One region of the Promicromonospora aerolata genome, then DNA from elsewhere that is predicted to be linked to it. Evidence: predicted binding sites of a transcription regulator. Region 1 holds the regulator's gene; each other region holds the start of a gene.
The links. Region 1 encodes LexA, which represses DNA repair genes until DNA is damaged. Its sites were predicted from a motif close to TCGAACANNTGTTCGA; they were not measured.
Positions count from the first base shown of each region.

Region 2: ACFSL2_RS04810 (HNH endonuclease signature motif containing protein) is a predicted target of LexA. The motif match lies at 4,173-4,188, and genes of this name have one in related genera.
Region 3: ACFSL2_RS26770 (HNH endonuclease signature motif containing protein) is a predicted target of LexA. The motif match lies at 2,563-2,578, and genes of this name have one in related genera.
Region 4: ACFSL2_RS00915 (LexA family protein) is a predicted target of LexA. The motif match lies at 1,964-1,979, and genes of this name have one in related genera.

Region 1 covers NZ_JBHUHF010000001.1:1,767,674-1,773,016, forward strand. Annotated here, with positions in the region: gene ACFSL2_RS08010 (hypothetical protein) at 1-140, shown strand, start outside; gene ACFSL2_RS08015 (hypothetical protein) at 183-800, shown strand; gene ACFSL2_RS08020 (DUF5302 domain-containing protein) at 929-1,162, opposite strand; gene nrdR (transcriptional regulator NrdR) at 1,297-1,770, opposite strand; gene ACFSL2_RS08030 (LysM peptidoglycan-binding domain-containing protein) at 1,890-2,336, opposite strand; gene lexA (transcriptional repressor LexA) at 2,586-3,359, shown strand; gene ACFSL2_RS08040 (L-lactate dehydrogenase) at 3,461-4,450, opposite strand; gene ACFSL2_RS08045 (ATP-dependent DNA helicase) at 4,460-5,343, opposite strand, start outside.
Region 2 covers NZ_JBHUHF010000001.1:1,048,351-1,053,693, reverse strand. Annotated here, with positions in the region: gene pdxR (MocR-like pyridoxine biosynthesis transcription factor PdxR) at 1-651, opposite strand, end outside; gene ACFSL2_RS04820 (pyridoxamine 5'-phosphate oxidase family protein) at 744-1,424, shown strand; gene ACFSL2_RS04815 (nuclear transport factor 2 family protein) at 1,504-1,923, opposite strand; gene ACFSL2_RS04810 (HNH endonuclease signature motif containing protein) at 2,161-3,912, opposite strand; gene ACFSL2_RS04805 (DMT family transporter) at 4,550-5,343, shown strand, end outside.
Region 3 covers NZ_JBHUHF010000002.1:6,255-11,597, reverse strand. Annotated here, with positions in the region: gene ACFSL2_RS26785 (class I SAM-dependent methyltransferase) at 1-124, opposite strand, end outside; gene ACFSL2_RS26780 (hypothetical protein) at 264-1,256, shown strand; gene ACFSL2_RS26775 (DMT family transporter) at 1,302-2,201, opposite strand; gene ACFSL2_RS26770 (HNH endonuclease signature motif containing protein) at 2,839-4,590, shown strand; gene ACFSL2_RS26765 (nuclear transport factor 2 family protein) at 4,828-5,247, shown strand; gene ACFSL2_RS26760 (hypothetical protein) at 5,327-5,343, opposite strand, start outside.
Region 4 covers NZ_JBHUHF010000001.1:192,766-198,108, reverse strand. Annotated here, with positions in the region: gene ACFSL2_RS00925 (hypothetical protein) at 1-907, shown strand, start outside; gene ACFSL2_RS00920 (hypothetical protein) at 1,022-1,807, opposite strand; gene ACFSL2_RS00915 (LexA family protein) at 2,004-2,456, shown strand; gene ACFSL2_RS00910 (Y-family DNA polymerase) at 2,453-3,727, shown strand; gene ACFSL2_RS00905 (orotidine 5'-phosphate decarboxylase / HUMPS family protein) at 3,914-5,343, shown strand, end outside.

The sequences.
Region 1 (5,343 bases):
CGGGCTTGTGGACCACCTGGACCGACTTCTTCGCCGGTCGGCTCGGCCCGGGGGACGAGCTCGTGGGCCTGCTCGTCTACGGCGGATGGCTGGTGTGGGGGTTGTCCACGATCACGGTGTCGCGTCGCCTTCAGGCATGAGCACATCGACGAAACTTTCAGCACTCAGAGTCAGGAGCAAGGATGAGGCTTGACCACGCAGCAATCTTCGAGCAGGCCTGGGACGCCCCTGGCACCACGTCGGTAGAGCTGCCACCGGTGGCGGTGAACGACGTGCTGCGCGACCGGTACGACGTCCGGCCACCATTCAGGTATACCGGCTCGCAGCTGTGGGACATGGAAAGACGCAAGGCCACGGCGCCGGACAAGTACATCCCGACGGTCGTGCGCCCGGGCAGCGCCGATACGTTCGAAAGCGTGCACCATGGCGAGCTCGAGGACTTTACCCGCGTCTCGGATCAGCGGCTGTGGACCGACCCGGAGCGCTACGCGACGGTGATCGAGCACGTCCGCCTCGATCACGAGAACCGGCGTGCGTTCTTCCTCGGCACCAACAGCTTTCGCGCACCCGACGGCCGCCTCCTGACGGCCGGCGCCGGGCAACCGCTCTTCCACGTCGAGCACTCCGTCGGCGGGAACGAGGAGGCCCCGCTCAACCTCTGGCGCATCGTCCACCTGACCGACACGCCCGACCCGGCGCTGGTCGCCGCCTTCGACCAGCTCGCGAACGAGCAGTACCTGCGCGTGTTCCTAGAGGTCCACCTGCGGGAAGACCTCGGACGCCGGCTGGTCCGGCGGTGACCTGCGTGTTCTCCCGTGCCCTCATCGTGACGTTCTCATCACACCAGCTTCCTCCCGGTGCGACATGAGGTACGACGAAGGCCGCTGATCTGGTCGTTCACCAGGTCAGCGGCCTCCACCACCGAGGATCAGCCGGACTTGCGGCGGAACATCTTCTGCACGGGACCGGTCGTCTCCGAACCGTGTACCGCACCGGTGTTCACGTCGCCGGCGGCGGTCCGGTGCTGTGCCGCGTTCTTGCGGTCCAGCGCCTCCTTGAACCGTGCCTTCGCGTCCTTGCTCGGCGCCGTCGCGACCTTGGGCTCCTCAGCGCCCTGGGTCTCGACCTCTGCCTCCTCGGCATTGGGCTTCTCGTCCGTCACACCGATCACCTCCTCTTGTTCCGGGGGTCCCTCGATCGGGTCCGTCGTCCGCCCAGCCTGCACCACGGCACACCTGGGTGCCAACATTTTTCACGGGTGCCCGGGCCGGGGGGAGAGCCGCGTGACGGCCTGCCTCAGGCCTGCTGGGCGGCGGCCCGCTCCGCGCGCTCGGCACGGAGCGAGGTGATGGCGCTCTCGAAGTCCTCGAGCGAGTCGAACGACTGGTAGACGCTGGCGAACCGGAGGTAGGCCACCTCGTCGAGCTCACGGAGCGGGCCCAGGATCGCGAGCCCTACCTCGTAGGCGTCGATCTCCGCGCTGCCGTTGCTCCGCAGGGTCTCCTCGACGCGTTGGGCCAGGATCGCCAGGTCGTCGTCACTGACGGGACGTCCCTGGCATGCCTTGCGCACGCCCGCGGCGACCTTGTCACGACTGAAGGGCTCGGTGGCCCCGGAACGCTTGACCACGGACAGGCTGGCGGTCTCCACGGTGGTGAACCGTCGGTTGCAGTTGGGGCACTGCCGGCGGCGCCGGATCGACAGGCCGTCGTCGGCGGTCCGCGAGTCCACCACGCGCGAGTCGGCGTGGCGACAGAACGGGCAGTGCATGCTCACTCCTGCGGGGTCGTCCACCGACCGGAGGCCTCCGGTCGCGTCCCGACGGTAAGCGGGCAAACCACCCCCATGCAACATCGCCACACCATTTGACGATGATTCGACGCCCCTGGTCACTCCTTGGGAAGGAGCAGCAGCTCCCCGACCCGTAGCGCACCCGAGGACATCTGGTTCAGCTCCTGGAGCCGCGCGACGGCGTGCCGGACATCCTCGCCGGGCTCCGCGATCTCCTGGGCGAAGCCCCAGAGCGACTCCCCCGGCTGCACGGCGTGCACCCGGACCTCCGTCGGTTCACCCGGTGCGCTGGCGACCGCCGTCGCACCCCAGGTCACCATCGGCGCGAGCAGGAGCATGGCCAGCAGCACGAGCGCCACCCGGCCACGTCGGGTGAGCCGCAGGCCGGCCAGCCCGAGCCGGTCGGCCACCGTGCGCGACCGGGCCGGCGAGAACGTCGGCACCGCGGTCGGCCCGGACGCCGGTGCGTACGACCGGCCGTACGCCGGTGCATACCTCTGCCCATACGCCGGGGTGTACTGCCGCAGCGGGATCACGTCCCCCATGGCCCCTCCTCGAAGAGTGACTGAGCTCTTGTCGTTCATACAAGCGTTCGTCGAACGCCCGTACCATTGTGTAGCACGGGACACCGCCGATGTCGAGACACGCTCGAACATTCGTTTGAGCCGAGCGAGTTTGTGATCTAGAGTGGGTGACGTAGGGAGAACATTTGTCGGAACGGGAGGGGCACGGGCATGACGGGACGGGACGGGACCAGCGACACGAGAGCCGTCGACACGGCACCAGCTGTCGACATGACACTCCCTGGCGTCGCCACGCTGGACGCGCCAAGCGACAAGGCGGTCGCTGACGTGCACACGATCTCGCCGACAGACCGCCTCACCGAACGGCAGCGCCTCGTGCTGGACACGATCCGGCAGTCGTTCGAGACGCGGGGCTACCCGCCGTCGATGCGTGAGATCGGCGAGGCCGTCGGGCTGGCCAGCCCGTCGAGCGTCAAGCACCAGCTCCAGATGCTCGAGAAGAAGGGCTTCCTGCGCCGCGACCCGAACCGGCCGCGCGCGATGGAGCTCGTGGAGCCCCTGGCCGAGCAGGTCGACAAGCCGACACGCGGCGAGATCCACTGGCCCGAGCCGCGGCGCAGCGGCCAGGTCCACTGGGGCAGCTCGGTGCCCGACGACGCCAGCACCCCGCCGCCGTCGTACGTTCCGCTGGTCGGTCGGATCGCCGCCGGTGGCCCGATCCTGGCGGAGCAGGTCGTCGAGGACGTCTTCCCGCTCCCCCGCCAGCTGGTCGGTGACGGTGAGCTGTTCCTCCTCAAGGTCGCGGGCGACTCGATGGTCGACGCCGCGATCTGCGACGGGGACTGGGTAGTGGTGCGGCGGCAGAACGTCGCCGAGCAGGGCGAGATCGTCGCGGCGATGATCGACGGCGAGGCCACGGTGAAGACGTTCAAGCAGGCGGACGGCCACGTGCTCCTGCTGCCGCAGAACCCGGCCTACGAGCCGATCCCGGGTGATGAGGCACAGATCCTGGGCCGCGTGGTGGCCGTCCTGCGCAGCCTGTAGGGCTTCACGACAGAGAGGTCCCGACAGCTCCGACCAGCGGAACGGCCCGCCGGTCGGAGCAGTCGGGACCTCTTGCGTCGCTCGGCGGCCGAGGCCGTCGCTCAGAAACCGAACCGCTTCTGGACCGCCCGCACGCCGGCCGCCGAGGCACGCAGCCCCGTCAGCTCGTCGTCGGACATCGGGACCCGTACGGAGTCCGTGACGCCGCGACGGTCGACGAGCGACGGCACGGACAGGCACACGTCGCTGATGCCGTGGTAGTCGTCCAACAGCGAGGACACGGGCATGATCCGGCGCTCGTCGTTGAGGACGGCCTCGACGATGCGGGCACCGGCCAGACCGACGGCGTAGTTGGTCGCCCCCTTGCCCGCGATGATCCGGTACGCGGAATCGACCACCTCGTGGTGCACCTCCGAGCGTACGGCGGCATCGATCGGCGGGTGTCCGCCCAGCGGCACCCAGTCCAGCAGCGGCACGCCACCGATCGTGGCGGAGCTCCAGAGTGCGATCTCCGAGTCGCCGTGCTCCCCGGCGATGTACGCGTGCACGTTCCCGACGGCTACGCCGCACCGGTCGGCGAGCACCACGCGCAGCCGCGACGAGTCCAGGACGGTACCGCTGCCGAACAGCTGCTGCCGGGGCAGGCCGGAGATCTTGAGCGCCGCGTAGGTCACCACGTCCACGGGGTTGGTCACCATCAGGTACGTCGCGTCCGGGGCGACCTCCACCAGTCCGGGCAGGATCTGGTGCATCAGTCCGATGGTCGCCTCCGCGAGGTCGATCCGGGTCTGCCCGGGCTTCTGCTTCGCGCCGGCGGTCACGACCACGACGTCCGCCCCCGCGCAGACGCCCACGTCGTCCGAGCCGACCACCTGTGCCTGGGACGTGAACATCAGACCGTGCTGCAGGTCGAGCACCTCGGCCTCCACCTTGGCCCGGTTCACGTCGTGCAGGGCGATGGTGCGAGCCGAACCCCGGGTGAGCGCGGCGAAAGCGAGGGTCGAGCCGACCGCCCCGGCTCCCACCACCGCCAGCTTGGTGGTGCGTGAGCCGGACGGCTGCGCGCCCTGGACGTCCGACGGGGCTGTCATGTCCCCAGGCTAGGTGTCGAGCCGCGCCAGCGCGGCGCGGACCAGCGCGGAGTCGGTCGTGGGCCAGAACCCGGGCATCGACCGGGTGAGGAACGACGCGTACCGTGCGGTCGCGAGCCGGGGGTCGAGGACCGCCACGACTCCGCGGTCGTCCATGCTCCGCACGAGGCGTCCGGCGCCCTGCGCGAGCAGCAGGGCGGCATGCTGCGCCGATACCGCCATGAACCCGTTGCCGCCCGCCTGCTCGACGGCCCTGGCGCGTGCGGCCTTGACCGGATCGTCCGGCCGCGGGAACGGAATGCGGTCGATGAGCACGAGCTGGCACGACGGCCCCGGCACGTCGACGCCCTGCCACAGGGACAGGGTGCCGAACAGGCAGGCGGTCGGGTCGTCCGCGAACTGGCGCACCAGCGTGGGTAGCTGGTCGTCGCCCTGCGCCAGGATCGGGAAGTCCAGCCGCTCACGCATCGCCTCCGCCGCCGCGTTCGCGGCGCGCCGGGACGAGAACAGGCCGAGCGTGCGACCACCGGCGGCCGTGATGAGCTCCGCGATCTCGTCGAGCTGCGCCTCCGTCGTCGGCTCCCGGCCCGGCGCCGGGAGGTGCCGCGCCACGTAGAGGATGCCCTGGCGCGGGTAGTCGAACGGACTGCCGGCGTCCAGACCCTGCCAGGGCGGGGCGTCCTCGCCCTTCAGGCCCAGCGTTCCGGCCACCGGCTCGAACGTGCCGCCCAGTGCCAGGGTGGCCGAGGTGAAGACCCCGGTCGCCTCGCCCAGCAGGTGCGTGCGGATCAGGCCCGCGACGTGGAGCGGCGCCGCGTGCAGGCGGGTCACGTTGTCACCGAACCCGCCCCAGCCGTTGTCGGGGCGCGAACACCACAGCACGTCGGCGGTCG
Region 2 (5,343 bases), 720 kb from region 1:
CCCGATGACCGGTGCGAGCGCGGGATGGTCGACGACGGTGCGGCCGGCCGCCCGGACCGTTTCCACGGCCGCGCGGTAGCCGGGGTCCTCCACGAGGACGTCGCCCGGACCGAGCGCCCCGAGGAGCTGGCGCAGGCCGTCCGTCGAGCCGGTCGTCACGAGGATCTCGTCCGGCTCGACGGTGAGGCCGCGGGTGCGGGCCAGCCGCTCGGCGAGGGCGTCGCGCAGCTCGGGGAGGCCGCGCGGGTCGGGGTAACCGCGTGGCGGTCGGGTGGCGGAGACCTCGCGCCACGCCCGCTTCCAGCCCGCGGCGTGGCGCGGGTCGATCCAGGGCGTGCCCGCGTCCAGGCGGACGTACGACGGCTCGCGTGTCGCGGGCCGTGGCGGGGGAGCGGGTGCCGGGAGCGCCTCGCCGGACGCGACGAACGTGCCCGACCCGCGCCGGGTCTGCACCCAGGACTCGGCCAGGAGCTGGTCGTAAGCCTGCTCGACGACGGCGCGCGCCACGCCGAGGTCGGCCGCCAGGGCCCGGCTGGAGGGCAGACGGTCGCCCGTGGTGAGCGTGCCGTCGGTCACCAGCCGGCGGACGGCGGCCGCGAGCTGTGCGGGGAGCGGTTCGGGTCGCGTGCGGTCCAGGTGGACGGGGAGCATGGTCGTCTCCGGTGGGCGCCAGCAAAGTGGCTTGTTCGATCGGCGGCAAAATGGCCCGTGTCCGTGGGCCAGTTTCGGGCCAGGCTAGCGGCATGACGACGCAGCACCTCTCACCCACCTCGCGCACCACCCCGACGCGGGGCCGCAACCGTCAGGTCGACGACCGCCGTCGGCTCATGGCCCTGCTCTCCGACGCGCTCGTCGCGCACCTCGGGATCGTCGCGGGAACGCATCCGGTGGTGCTACCGACGGCCTTCGCCGTGGACGCGGCCGGCCCCGACGACGGTGGCACCCTCTACCTGCACGGATCGGTCGCCGCCGGCTGGCTCGTGCCCGCCCTGGAGCAGGACGTGTGCGTGACCGTGACGGAGCTGGACGGCATGGTCCTGGCGCGGACCGGGTTCCACCACTCGATGAACTACCGGTCGGCGGTGGTGATCGGACGGCCCCGGCAGGTCACGGACCTGGCGGAGCGGGCCCGGGCGCTCGACCTGATCGTGGACCACATGATGCCGGGCCGGGCCGCGACGCTCCCGGCCCCGACCCGCAAGGAGCTCGCGGCGACGGCCGTGCTCGCACTGCCCCTCGCGGAGGCCTCGATGAAGCAGCGCGCGGGCGGCGCGTCGCTGGAGCCGGGCGACCTCGAGCTCACCGGGTGGGCCGGGCACGTCCCGCTGCGCCGGGTCGCGGACGAGCCCGTCACCGAGGACTACGTGGCCGATCCGGTACCGGAGTCGGTGCTGCGGCGGGTCGCGGAGCTCGGACGGGCGTGACGGGGGCGGGCTGACCGCTCCGCTGTCAGACGTACGGGTCACTGGCGTGGCCCGTACGTCTGACGTGCTGGGTCGGGGCCTACGCCGCGGGGTAGTACTCGTCGAACGCCTGTGACTCGAGCTGCCAGCCGAAGGACCGGCTGATCTTGCCGTCGGCGATCTCGTAGACGTAGAGCCTCGGCACGACCAGCTCGGGCTTGTCGGTCCGTGCGTGCTTCTCGTGGACGAGCAGAGCGACGACCGCGTCACCGGCGACCAGGACGGTCGGGGGTGCCGCGAACGTGATGTTGCCGCCGCTCAGCTCCTGGAGGCGCCGCATGACCTTCAGCGACTCCTCGGGGCTGCTGGTCTCGCCGGAGAGCTCCGAACGACCCGCGGTGTAGGACGGCTTGTTCTCGGCGTAGAAGCTCGCCATGCGGGCCAGGCCTTCGGGGCCGCCGTCCCCGTAGGCGGCGTAGTAGTCGGTCAGGAGCTGGTGGTTCTCGGATGCCGTTGCCATGTTTCACTCTTCCTTGTTGCCGGGCAACTCCTGCTAGCCGGGTGGCTAAGCGAGTTAGCCGCACGGTCATCGTAGGAGCCGAGATGGTGAGCGTCAACGGGCACCTCGCTCGCCCGGTCGTGCACGGAGCGGGCGGTGATCCCGGCGATCTCGCGGGTGGTCCCCGTAGTGGCGAGCCGAGTCCTATTCGTCGGTGGGCCCGAAGGGGCGATTGGCACGTTGACGAGCACGTGGCGGTCAGAACGGTGGTTCGTCGGGTAAGTGGCGCGCCAGTTCTGCTGTGGCCGGCGAGCCCTGGGCGGACGTTCTGCCAGCCTCGGTCTCGGCACCAGCCCTGGCGTCGGCCCCGGGGCGCCCGAGGCGCGTCCGGATGTCGTCGGTCAGGCTGGTGATGTCGTTGCTGACGCGTCCGGTCAGGTCGGATCGGGGCGCCGTGGCCCCGACAGCCGGCGCGGGAAGCCGGGCGAGCCCCGTGGTCCCGGGCGTGTCCGTCGGATCGGTGATCGTGGGTGGGCGGGTGTAGAGGTGCCCGGTGGGTGCGGTCCACGTCGTGACGCCGGTCGCGGGGTCACGCACGGGGGTCCAGCCGTGGTGGGTCTTGGCCAGGTGATGTGCCCGGCAGAGGGGCTGGAGGTTCTGAGCGCGCGTCTGTCCGGGGGCGCCGAATGGTCGGGTGGCCGGGTCGAGACCGTGGTCGAAGGGGACGATGTGATCCAGGTCGGCCCAGCGGCCATGTCGGTCGCACTGCGGGAAGCTGCACGTCTCGTCGCGGGCGATCACAGCTTGACGGAGGACCTTGCCGGGCTGGTACGTGGTGGTCGAGTAGTCGGTCAGGATCCCGCTGACCGGGTCGGTGACCAGCCGCTGCCAGGTGGCGTCGGTAGCGATCTGCGCGGCCAGGCCGGCCGGGATCGGCCCGTAGGCGTCCAGCTGTCCGGGGGTCTCGTCGAGACCCAGGAGCATGCTGGCCGGGACCGTGACGCGGATCTGTGGCTTGACCGGGATCACCCGCACGCCTGCTCCGTCGCAGGTGCACCCACCACAGGTGCATCCCGACGCGGGCACTGTCGTGCGAGGCGGTAGCGAACCCTCTCGGTCCGGAGTGGTGCCGTGCCCGGTCGTATCAGCCGGCGCCGGGCCGCACGGGGCCTGGGGCGGGACGACGAGGCGGCCGGTCGTGATCGCCACCAGAGCATCGGCGCGTGCCTGGGCCAGGGTCCGGGTGGCCCCGGGCGCACGGCGGAGGGCGTGGGCGGCCTGCTCGATCGCGTCCCAGACCGCTGCGGCATCGGTCGCCGGGAGGTTCGCGCTGAGCCACGCCATCGCATTGTCCGCCGGGTCCAGGAACACCGCACGGCGTCTCATCGCCTGCTTGGTCACCTCCGCCGTACCGTGCAGACGGTTGGCGAACTGGTTCATCTTGTCCCGCAGCCACCGACGGGTGCGGTCGGGTGCCTGCGGCAGGTACCGCGTGATCGCCTCCTCGCGCTCCTCGGTGCTCAACGGGTTCCCGCTGCGCAGCAGGATGTCGGCCTTCGCGGTATCGATCACCGCATCGTGCAGGGCGGTCAGGACCTGCGGGTGCTCGGCCAGACCCGCGCCCCGGGCAAGGTGCCTGTTCGCCTCGCCCTGGGGCACCCGGAGACGCGCGCTGATCTCCGCAGCGGCCGCGTTGTGCTCCTCGGTCCACGTCCTGCGCCGGGCGATCTCACCGAGCGCTCGTGACTGCATGGCCGTCGCCCAGGAGACCACCTCCTGCCACCGCGCCGCCACGTCCAGCAGTGCCTCGTCCTGCAGGACGGCCACCTCCAGGCCGGCCAGCACCTCCACGAGCCCGGCGCCGACCACCGGACCCTCCAGCCCCGCCCCGGACGTCACCGCGCCGCGTTCGGCCCGAGCCCCGTCGGCCCTGGCGGCGCCGCCGGCATCGGCGACACCGGCAGGCGTCGGCGCGGCGCTCGCGGCCGGGCCGTGCCCGCGCCACGTCACGGTCGCCGAGGGTAGGGCGCCTTTACCGTCCAGACGGACCCCGTCCCAGCTCCAGGTGGACGGCAAGGACGTCACCGATGCCGGCTCTCGACCGGGTCCCGGGCCGTGCTGCGGGATGGGGGTCGAGTGCAGGACGCGGGCCAGCGACCGTTCGACCGCAGTGTGGAGGTGACCGTTCCGGTCGGTGTCCACGTTCATCGGTACGCCCCCTCTCCTCCAGGCCACTCTCAGCCGCTAGTCCAACCAAATACGTCATGACATAGAACGTATGTGCGATCAAAGAGATCCGCATCCCCAGATCCAAAGATGTGGATAACCCGCGGGCTCCGTCAGAGCGGCGCGCCGCCGCCCGACTCCGAGGCACCGAACCTCGAACGCACCCCGACCCTAGCCATGCCCTCCGACACCCGACGGCCCGCAGCGCCCCGCCCTCACCCTCGCCCCACCCCGCCGCCGCCCCGGCGACCGCTGCTAGCATCCCGTCCGTGACTCCCCACCGTTCCGTCCTGCCGCCCCCGGTCGTCTGACCGGAGCGGCACCACGACCGGCCCGCGCGGGCCGGCGCCGGGGTGTGCTCCACGACGATTCCCCGTCCCACGAAACGGGCCGGCGCGTCCCGTGCCGGCCAGGAGCACACATGTCATCCACGCGAACCGGGCTGTTCTCCGTGTGCCTTGCCGGGATCCTCTGGGGCACCGGCGGCCTCGCCCTCGAGATCCTTCGTGACCACTCGTCGATGTCCGTCCTCACGGTCAGCGCGTACCGCATGCTCATTGCCGCGATCGCGCTGGTCGCTGCGTCCCTCGTCCTGCGGCGAGGGGCGCAGCTCGTCGCGCTGGCGCGGGCGCACCCCGGGCGGGCGGCCGCCGTCGGGCTCGGGACCGGGGTATATCAGGCCCTCTATTTCGGGTCCGTGGCCACGGCCGGGGTCACCGTCGCCACCGTCGTCAGCCTGGGGCTGGCGCCGGTCATCCTCGCGGTCGTCGACCTCGTCCGGGCCCGACGCCGGACGGCCGCCCGCGGCACCGTCCGCCTGACCGTGGTCGTCGGCGCCGCCCTGTCGGGTCTCGTGCTGGTCAGTGCGGCGTCAGGTGCGAGCGCCGTCGGCCCGCGGCCCGTGCTCGGCCTCGTGCTGGCCGTCGCCTCCGGCTCCGTGTACGCGGCGACGACGGCGCTCGGCGGCACCCTGCTGGCGTCGGACGGCGTGGACCCGCTCGCCCTGACGACCGTGGCGACGACGGCGGGCGCCGTCGGACTCGTCCCGGTGGCGTTGTGGGGTGGGGGTCCGTTCGTCACGAGCGACCCGACGACGCTCGTCACCCTCGCCTACCTCGGGATCTTCACGATGGCGCTGGCGTACGGGCTGTTCTACGCGGGGCTGCGCACGACGCGCAGCGGTGCGGCGGTGGTGGCGACCCTGCTGGAACCGGT
Region 3 (5,343 bases), on a different contig from region 1:
AGTACTCCTGGACCCGGTCGTCGACCAGGCGCTGTTCGGTGGTGTGCGGACCGGCCGTGCGGGGGCTTGCCGGGTCCCGCGTGCGCTCCCGGCTGCCGCCGTCGTCGTGCCTGCTGCTCTCCATGGCGGGACGGTAACGGCGTCCCGGAGCGGCCGCCACGTGTTTCCGGCAAGAAAACACTTGACCATTTCACCCCGGCCGAATCGTTACGTGTCCAGTACGCCTCTTTTGCTCGGAGTGTGAGCATGGCAACATTCGCAAGGTGCACCTGATCCGAGAATTCGCACCTGACGCCTACGAGTTCGCGTTCGCGCTGTCGTCCTGGTCGTGGATCGGGACCGGTGACAAGACCCCCCGCTTCGCGTCCTGCTTCGGCGACATGTTTCTGGAGTCCGCCGACGGCTGGTGGTTCCTCGACACGGTCGAGGGCACGCTCGAGCGGCTCTGGGGCTCCATGGACGACATGTTCGCCGAGCTCGAGCGCCCCGACGGGCGCGCGGAGTACCTCCTCGAGGAGACGCTGAGCACCGCACTCGGCCAGGGCCTGCGCCTCGACGACGACGAGGTCTTCGCCTTCCTGCCTCCTCCCGCGGTCACCGGCACGATGTCCGTGGACTCGCTCGCGCCGCTGCGCTTCGCCATCGCCGCGAACCTCGCCGGGCGCATCCACGGCGAGCTGAACGGCGTGCAGCCCGACGCCGGCGCATCCGCCCTGTTCGCCGCCCAGCAGCTCGCCGGGGCGCCGAGCGCGGGCGGTCAGAACGTCGCCGGCCAGGGTGTCCCGTCGTTCGACGCGCCCAACCCGCAGACCGACCGGTGGGAGCCGACCGCGCAGCGCGTCGACACCGGCGCCTACCCGGCGTACCGGCCCACGCCGGAGCCCGGGTACGCGGGCGGGCTGCACGAGAGCACGGCGCCGGCGCGGGCGGCGTACCAGCAGGCCGGCTACGAGACCCGGTACCCGGCGGGCTCGGAGCTGGACTACGGCTCCGGCCAGCCGCAGGGCTACGGCACCGGTGCCTACACCGCCGCACCGGCCGAGCCGTCCGCCTCCCTTCCGGCAGGCGGCTACGAGGCATCCGGCGGGCGCAACCGGTACGACTACGTGGACAACGCGCACACCGCCGACTCGGGCCAGTTCAGCCAGTACATCGCCGACCAGTACAACACCGGCCAGGTGGCCGCCGTCGAACGCGGCGCCCCCGTCCCGGCGCGGCCGGGGCCGCACCAGGACGGACGCTGGTCCTACGCCTGAGGCGGCCGGCAGCGCTGCCGGGCAGTGCTGCTGCCGCACTGCCGGCTATTCGTCCAGCCCCGCCACGGCGGCCAGGATCAGTACGGACCCGACGATCCCCGTCACGCCGAGCCGCTCCCCCAGCACGACGGCGGCCGCGATCGCTGCCGTCACCGGTTCCAGCAGGGTCGCCACCACCGCCGCACCGCTGCGCGTCGTGCGCAGCCCCGCGTAGAACAGCCCGTACGCCAGCGCCATCGTGAAGATCCCGAGGTAGGCGAGGGTGACGAGCGTCGTCGGGTCGCTCGTGACGAACGGACCCCCACCCCACAACGCCACCGGGACGAGTCCGACGGCGCCCGCCGTCGTCGCCACGGTCGTCAGGGCGAGCGGGTCCACGCCGTCCGACGCCAGCAGGGTGCCGCCGAGCGCCGTCGTCGCCGCGTACACGGAGCCGGAGGCGACGGCCAGCACGAGGCCGAGCACGGGCCGCGGGCCGACGGCGCTCGCACCTGACGCCGCACTGACCAGCACGAGACCCGACAGGGCGGCGCCGACGACCACGGTCAGGCGGACGGTGCCGCGGGCGGCCGTCCGGCGTCGGGCCCGGACGAGGTCGACGACCGCGAGGATGACCGGCGCCAGCCCCAGGCTGACGACGGTGGCGACGGTGACCCCGGCCGTGGCCACGGACCCGAAATAGAGGGCCTGATATACCCCGGTCCCGAGCCCGACGGCGGCCGCCCGCCCGGGGTGCGCCCGCGCCAGCGCGACGAGCTGCGCCCCTCGCCGCAGGACGAGGGACGCAGCGACCAGCGCGATCGCGGCAATGAGCATGCGGTACGCGCTGACCGTGAGGACGGACATCGACGAGTGGTCACGAAGGATCTCGAGGGCGAGGCCGCCGGTGCCCCAGAGGATCCCGGCAAGGCACACGGAGAACAGCCCGGTTCGCGTGGATGACATGTGTGCTCCTGGCCGGCACGGGACGCGCCGGCCCGTTTCGTGGGACGGGGAATCGTCGTGGAGCACACCCCGGCGCCGGCCCGCGCGGGCCGGTCGTGGTGCCGCTCCGGTCAGACGACCGGGGGCGGCAGGACGGAACGGTGGGGAGTCACGGACGGGATGCTAGCAGCGGTCGCCGGGGCGGCGGCGGGGTGGGGCGAGGGTGAGGGCGGGGCGCTGCGGGCCGTCGGGTGTCGGAGGGCATGGCTAGGGTCGGGGTGCGTTCGAGGTTCGGTGCCTCGGAGTCGGGCGGCGGCGCGCCGCTCTGACGGAGCCCGCGGGTTATCCACATCTTTGGATCTGGGGATGCGGATCTCTTTGATCGCACATACGTTCTATGTCATGACGTATTTGGTTGGACTAGCGGCTGAGAGTGGCCTGGAGGAGAGGGGGCGTACCGATGAACGTGGACACCGACCGGAACGGTCACCTCCACACTGCGGTCGAACGGTCGCTGGCCCGCGTCCTGCACTCGACCCCCATCCCGCAGCACGGCCCGGGACCCGGTCGAGAGCCGGCATCGGTGACGTCCTTGCCGTCCACCTGGAGCTGGGACGGGGTCCGTCTGGACGGTAAAGGCGCCCTACCCTCGGCGACCGTGACGTGGCGCGGGCACGGCCCGGCCGCGAGCGCCGCGCCGACGCCTGCCGGTGTCGCCGATGCCGGCGGCGCCGCCAGGGCCGACGGGGCTCGGGCCGAACGCGGCGCGGTGACGTCCGGGGCGGGGCTGGAGGGTCCGGTGGTCGGCGCCGGGCTCGTGGAGGTGCTGGCCGGCCTGGAGGTGGCCGTCCTGCAGGACGAGGCACTGCTGGACGTGGCGGCGCGGTGGCAGGAGGTGGTCTCCTGGGCGACGGCCATGCAGTCACGAGCGCTCGGTGAGATCGCCCGGCGCAGGACGTGGACCGAGGAGCACAACGCGGCCGCTGCGGAGATCAGCGCGCGTCTCCGGGTGCCCCAGGGCGAGGCGAACAGGCACCTTGCCCGGGGCGCGGGTCTGGCCGAGCACCCGCAGGTCCTGACCGCCCTGCACGATGCGGTGATCGATACCGCGAAGGCCGACATCCTGCTGCGCAGCGGGAACCCGTTGAGCACCGAGGAGCGCGAGGAGGCGATCACGCGGTACCTGCCGCAGGCACCCGACCGCACCCGTCGGTGGCTGCGGGACAAGATGAACCAGTTCGCCAACCGTCTGCACGGTACGGCGGAGGTGACCAAGCAGGCGATGAGACGCCGTGCGGTGTTCCTGGACCCGGCGGACAATGCGATGGCGTGGCTCAGCGCGAACCTCCCGGCGACCGATGCCGCAGCGGTCTGGGACGCGATCGAGCAGGCCGCCCACGCCCTCCGCCGTGCGCCCGGGGCCACCCGGACCCTGGCCCAGGCACGCGCCGATGCTCTGGTGGCGATCACGACCGGCCGCCTCGTCGTCCCGCCCCAGGCCCCGTGCGGCCCGGCGCCGGCTGATACGACCGGGCACGGCACCACTCCGGACCGAGAGGGTTCGCTACCGCCTCGCACGACAGTGCCCGCGTCGGGATGCACCTGTGGTGGGTGCACCTGCGACGGAGCAGGCGTGCGGGTGATCCCGGTCAAGCCACAGATCCGCGTCACGGTCCCGGCCAGCATGCTCCTGGGTCTCGACGAGACCCCCGGACAGCTGGACGCCTACGGGCCGATCCCGGCCGGCCTGGCCGCGCAGATCGCTACCGACGCCACCTGGCAGCGGCTGGTCACCGACCCGGTCAGCGGGATCCTGACCGACTACTCGACCACCACGTACCAGCCCGGCAAGGTCCTCCGTCAAGCTGTGATCGCCCGCGACGAGACGTGCAGCTTCCCGCAGTGCGACCGACATGGCCGCTGGGCCGACCTGGATCACATCGTCCCCTTCGACCACGGTCTCGACCCGGCCACCCGACCATTCGGCGCCCCCGGACAGACGCGCGCTCAGAACCTCCAGCCCCTCTGCCGGGCACATCACCTGGCCAAGACCCACCACGGCTGGACCCCCGTGCGTGACCCCGCGACCGGCGTCACGACGTGGACCGCACCCACCGGGCACCTCTACACCCGCCCACCCACGATCACCGATCCGACGGACACGCCCGGGACCACGGGGCTCGCCCGGCTTCCCGCGCCGGCTGTCGGGGCCACGGCGCCCCGATCCGACCTGACCGGACGCGTCAGCAACGACATCACCAGCCTGACCGACGACATCCGGACGCGCCTCGGGCGCCCCGGGGCCGACGCCAGGGCTGGTGCCGAGACCGAGGCTGGCAGAACGTCCGCCCAGGGCTCGCCGGCCACAGCAGAACTGGCGCGCCACTTACCCGACGAACCACCGTTCTGACCGCCACGTGCTCGTCAACGTGCCAATCGCCCCTTCGGGCCCACCGACGAATAGGACTCGGCTCGCCACTACGGGGACCACCCGCGAGATCGCCGGGATCACCGCCCGCTCCGTGCACGACCGGGCGAGCGAGGTGCCCGTTGACGCTCACCATCTCGGCTCCTACGATGACCGTGCGGCTAACTCGCTTAGCCACCCGGCTAGCAGGAGTTGCCCGGCAACAAGGAAGAGTGAAACATGGCAACGGCATCCGAGAACCACCAGCTCCTGACCGACTACTACGCCGCCTACGGGGACGGCGGCCCCGAAGGCCTGGCCCGCATGGCGAGCTTCTACGCCGAGAACAAGCCGTCCTACACCGCGGGTCGTTCGGAGCTCTCCGGCGAGACCAGCAGCCCCGAGGAGTCGCTGAAGGTCATGCGGCGCCTCCAGGAGCTGAGCGGCGGCAACATCACGTTCGCGGCACCCCCGACCGTCCTGGTCGCCGGTGACGCGGTCGTCGCTCTGCTCGTCCACGAGAAGCACGCACGGACCGACAAGCCCGAGCTGGTCGTGCCGAGGCTCTACGTCTACGAGATCGCCGACGGCAAGATCAGCCGGTCCTTCGGCTGGCAGCTCGAGTCACAGGCGTTCGACGAGTACTACCCCGCGGCGTAGGCCCCGACCCAGCACGTCAGACGTACGGGCCACGCCAGTGACCCGTACGTCTGACAGCGGAGCGGTCAGCCCGCCCCCGTCACGCCCGTCCGAGCT
Region 4 (5,343 bases), 1.6 Mb from region 1:
TGGACCGGCGGGTGCCCAGGGGGCATCCGGTCAGGACGACGGGCCGGACCGCAACGGTGGACGCCTGCAGCTGACCAGCGGCTCGGCGGGCAGCTCGCACTCGGCCAAGGAGGCGGCACAGGGCCTGAGCAACCAGGGCGGCCTGTCGAGTCTCGGGTACAGCTCGGGCAACGGTGTCGCCGAGGACCGGAGTCGGGGTCGCACCGACAGCCCGGCTCCGACGAGCGGAGGTCGCAAGGGGACCGCGCGTCATGCAGCGTCCACGCAGCTCGGTACCGATACGCATCCCCCTTCGCAGAGCACGGACGGTCACAGGACCCCGCAGCGCTTCAGCGCTGGTGACGCTGGTCCGGCACCGAAGACGAAGCGCGCTCCGGGCACCCCGAGCGGGCCGGGCACGCCCCGTACGCAAGGTGTTCCGGGCACGCCGTCAACACGGACCACGCAGGCTCACCTGGTGCCGAGGCGGATCGACTCCGGCAAGCCGGGTGTTCCGCGGCAGAATTCGGTCGGTCCGCGACCGGCCGGAGCGCAACATCCGCAGGCTCCGGCCCAGTCGGACGCAGCACGTCAACCGTCCCCGCAACGCTCCAGCAGCAGTGGCACGGAAGGTACAGAGACTCCGGTTCGCCTGCAGGCTCCGGCCCGGCGTTCACAAGAATCGGCCCAACCCTCGATTCCCGTTCCGGCCGCACCTCCGAAGCAGCCGGTCCGGGGCCGCCAACCCCCGCTCCGGCCCGTGTCGAAGGTAGCTACGGCGCCGGACTCCGGCCAGGACCATGTGCAAGTCCCGACGCCACCGCGAAAGGTCGGGGAGCATGCTCAGCCGGGCTCGGAGACCCCGGGGCCGGAGCGGAAGCGCGCGAACGGGCGCGGGCGCGACAAGCAGCGGAGGTCGAAGGATTGACCGGCTGTGGCGACCCTGATTGTCGTCACGACTGGCCAAGATTCAGAGTACACAGAACCCCGCGGGCATCACGTCCGCGGGGTTCTGTCTTCTCGAGATCGGGGATGTTCCGACTCAGAGCATCGGCGCGCTGCACAATTCTTCGTACGTCGCCAGCATCTCGGCCACCTTCGGATCGCTCCTGGGGAAGAACTCGCGCGTCGGGTCGTTCCCGTTCGTCAGGTCGATCCGGCCGTTACCCCCGTGCGCCAGCATGCCGGTGACACCGGAGTCGTCGTCCCAGGCGACCTCCAGGTCTGACACCGTGCCTGACTTCGTGGTCACGATTTCCTGACAGGTGGCGACACGGAACGTGACCGTCGTGCCACTGATGGCCAGTTCGGCAACCTCGTACTCGGACGAGACGCCGACATAGGTTCCGTCCTCGATCGAAGTCGAACCATCCGTGGCAGAGCCTGAACCGGCATCCCCCGTACCAGCGCAGCCCTCCTCGTGATCGGCACGGACCGCATTCCCCGCGTCGGAACCCTCGCGGGCGAAGGTCTCCCAGCCGCTGATGTCGATCGCGTTCTCGGTGATCGTGACCTCGCTGCTGTTCTCGAACCGGCCGGGCTCCGTCCACGCGATCGCGGTCTGACCCTCGTTGAGCTCGCCGACGCTCCTCTCGGCGTCGTCGAGGTCGCCGTCGCAGTGGATCTCCGTGTACGTCACCGAGCTGCCCTCGACGACGAGGCTGAGCAGATCATCGCTCTTCGTGCTGAGGTACTCGCCGTCCGCACCGGAACCACCGCCTCCACAGGACGCGAGCAGCAGGACTATCCCCGCCAGCCCGGCGGTGGTCGCGGCGATCCTAGGACGCGTCGCGGGGCCGTCTGCAAGGTTCTCGAACATGCGTCGCATTTCCACTCCTGTGCCAGGTTTCTCAACCAGGATGGCAGATCCATTTCTCATATGCACCAACCACAGACGCATTCATCGACGCTGCCGCCTCGGAACGACACCCCCGTCGCTCGCTGACCAGCATCGTTGTCCCCGCTCGACGTTCCCGACATACACTCGAACGCATGTACTACCATCGACCGTTCCGGGAAGCGTGATGTACGCCCTGTCGCCACGCCCAGCCTGCAGCGCCATCCTCAGCCCCACCAGCACCAACGCGCTGCGGGTCGCGCCGGTCTCCGTCGCCGCGGGGTTCCCCTCCCCCGCGCAGGACTACTACGACGGGGCGATCGATCTGACCGAGATGCTCGTGCACGACCACGCGGCAACGTTCATCGTGCGAGCTGCGGGCGACTCGATGACCGAGGCCGGCATCAGCCACGGCGACGAGCTCCTCGTCGACCGGTCCAAGACACCCCAGGACGGCGACGTCGTCGTCGCCGTCCTGGACGGCGAGCTCACCGTCAAACGCCTCGAGGTCAGCCCGCGCGGCGTGGTGCTGCGGGCCGAGAACGCGAACCACCCCGACATCACCGTGCCGGAGCTGTCCGACCTGCAGGTCTGGGGCGTAGTCACGTACTGCATCCACCACCTGCGGGGTCACCGGTGATCGCGCACGTCGACGTCAATAGCGCGTACGCCAGCTTCGAGCGGGTCTTCAACCCTGCCCTGGAGGCTGTGCCCCTGGTCGTGCTGTCCAACAACGACGGCATGGTCGTCGCGGCCTCCCGCGAGGCCAAGGCGCTCGGTCTCGACCTGGGCAAGCCCTGGTTCGAGCTACGGCCCACCGCCGCCCGGTCCGGCATCGTGGCCGTATCGAGCAACTACGAGCTCTACGGCGACATGTCCCGCCGCGTGATGGAAGTCCTCGAGCGCTTCACCCACGACCTGGACGTCTACTCGATCGACGAAGCTTTTCTCACCGTCGACCGGCGCACCGCCGCCGATCCCGAGGCGATGACCCGGCTCGGGCACGACATCAAGAACACGATGCGCCGCCTGCTCGGCGTGCCGGTCTGCGTCGGGATCGCCGAGACCCGCACGCTGGCGAAGCTGGCCAACCGGGCTGCGAAGAAGATCGGCGACTTCGACGGGGTGTGCGTGTGGCCGGCCATCGACACTGGTTGGCGCGAGAGGTTGATGCGGGCGCTGCCGGTCTCCGAGGTCTGGGGCATCGCCTCGCGCCTGGAGCGACGGCTCGGCGGGCATGGCGTCCTGACGGTCTGGGACCTGGCCACCGTCGACCCGGCGCACATCCGCGCACTGTTCAACGTCGTCGTCATGCGCACCGCGCTGGAGCTGCGCGGTGTCGCGTGCATCGGGCCTGAGGAGGACCGAAACGGGAAGAAGCAGCAGATCATCGTGAGCCGCTCGTTCTCCGAGAAAGTCACCTCCGCCGTGACCATGCGCCAGGCGCTGAGCATCTACGCCCAGCAGGCCGCGACCCGCCTGGTCAAGCACTCCCAGGTCGCCCACACCCTGACCGCGTTCGCCGGCACCAGCCACTGGGCCCAGGACAGGCACCACCCGACGGTCGCGGTCCGTCTCGCGTTCCCGACCGCCGACCCCGTCGAACTGACCCGGGCGGCCCACCGCCTCCTGCCTCAGATCGTCGAGGGTGCCCGGTACGCGCGTGCCGGGCTGCTGCTCACCGACCTCACCCCCGCCGGCGCGCAGCTCCCCTTCGAGATGTTCCGCTCCCGACACGAGGACGCCGGGATCGCCACCCTCATCGACCGGGTGCAGAAGAAGACGGGCAAGGACTCCCTGGGGCTCGGCTACGGCGGATTCCGGCCCGGCCCGTCCTGGCAGATGAAACGCACCATGCTCACTCCACGGGCAACGACGAACTGGGCCGAGCTCACCACCGTTCGAGCGTGATCCGACTACGGTCCACATCGTGCGGCGAGCTCGTCGGCAGTCGCCAGCGAGACGCCGACCTACCCCGGTAGGTTGGCTATCGCCGCAGTGGCTCTGCATTTTCTGGGCGCGATCTGCGCAGTGCCGCGCTCACGCAGGCACGGGGCCGTCGGCACGGTTTGGTAGCCCAAGTCCGGAGGGGGACTGATGACCTCAGTTGTGGGGCGGTGGACCGGGCGCGAGCTGAAAGTGCTGCGCCTGGCTCGTCGGTTGAGTCAACGCCAGTACGCCGCCCACCTGGGGCTGAGCGACGTCGCGCTGTCCAACGCCGAGCGCAAAGGCCCTGAGGCGGTTCTCCGGATGGAGACCCAGCAAATCCTGGACACGGATCTTGAGCAGGCGTCCGAGATGGTGCTGGAACGGTTCTGGCTGCTCCTCGAGGAACGAAACGACCCGGATCTGGCCGCTGCTTCGACTGCTCGCACCCTGTCTGCAGCGACCTCGCCCGCCTGGCACGTGCCGGACGAGGCTGGAATGGCCGTTCTTCAGGATTTCGTGGGGTCCGGTTCACGCGTGTTCGTGCTCAATGGCCTGGCGGGAACCGGGAAGTCCATGCTGGTGCGGTCGGTTGCGACCGGCTTGTCGGCGACGGCGGACGTCCAGATCCATCCGGCCACCGCAGCAACGCCGACGGACCTCGCCGCCGACATCCTCCGGTACGGCTCTGCCCCGGTAGGCACCGACGCCCTGCTGACCCTGGAAGGTGCGGCCGAGTCCTTACTCCGTCCCCTGGTCGTAGTGGTGGACGGCATCAACACCGAGGCCACGCTCGATTCCGTCGGACGAGCGGTCGACGCGATCCTGCGCCAGGCGGCTGCGCCTGCTCTCCGCTTCGTCCTGGTGATCCGCACTCCCCCGACACCGGACCTTTCCGCCTATCCGTTGCTGACCGCGTCGATGTTCCGCCCGAGCTCAACAGCTTCGTACACGACCTCCTTGTGGTCCCCATCGACCGCCGCTCAGGCATGGGAACAGGAGCCACGAGCGGATCAACCGGCGTTCGCGGATCTGCCGCCTCAGGTCCAGGACTTGATCCGGTTGCCGATGTTCATGAGCTTGCTGCGCGAGGGCGCGGTCGATCTTCCCGTGCACAACGCCGGTCCCTACTTGCTGATTGACCAGTGCGTGCGCGCGATCGTGCAGCGATCTGCGCTCAAGACCGACGACGTGATGCGCGTCCTAGGTGACGCCGCCGCCGCCGACCTCAGTACCCGCCTACCGCAGCTCCGGCCCTGGCTCTCCCCCGCCACCGGCCCCAACCTGTTCCAGGCTCCTGCGGAACTTGCGCAGCGAACGGCCGGCGGGCGCGTCGAGTTCAGCCACGACCTCGTGCGGGAGTATTTCGCGGCCACCAACTTTGCGCATGTCACATCCGAACGAGGACGGGGCCAGCTCATCGAAATGATCGGTGTCTTGTCGGACGCGGCCGACACCAGCGCCGTGGCCGCCGGCCTGCACCGGTTCTTCGTCATGGCCGTAGACGACGGCGCACCTGGGACGCTCTCGGCCGTCGCGCTCGCTCCGGCTCTCGCCGGTACGCCCGCGATGGCACGCCTGCTCGACGCTGGCAGCGACGG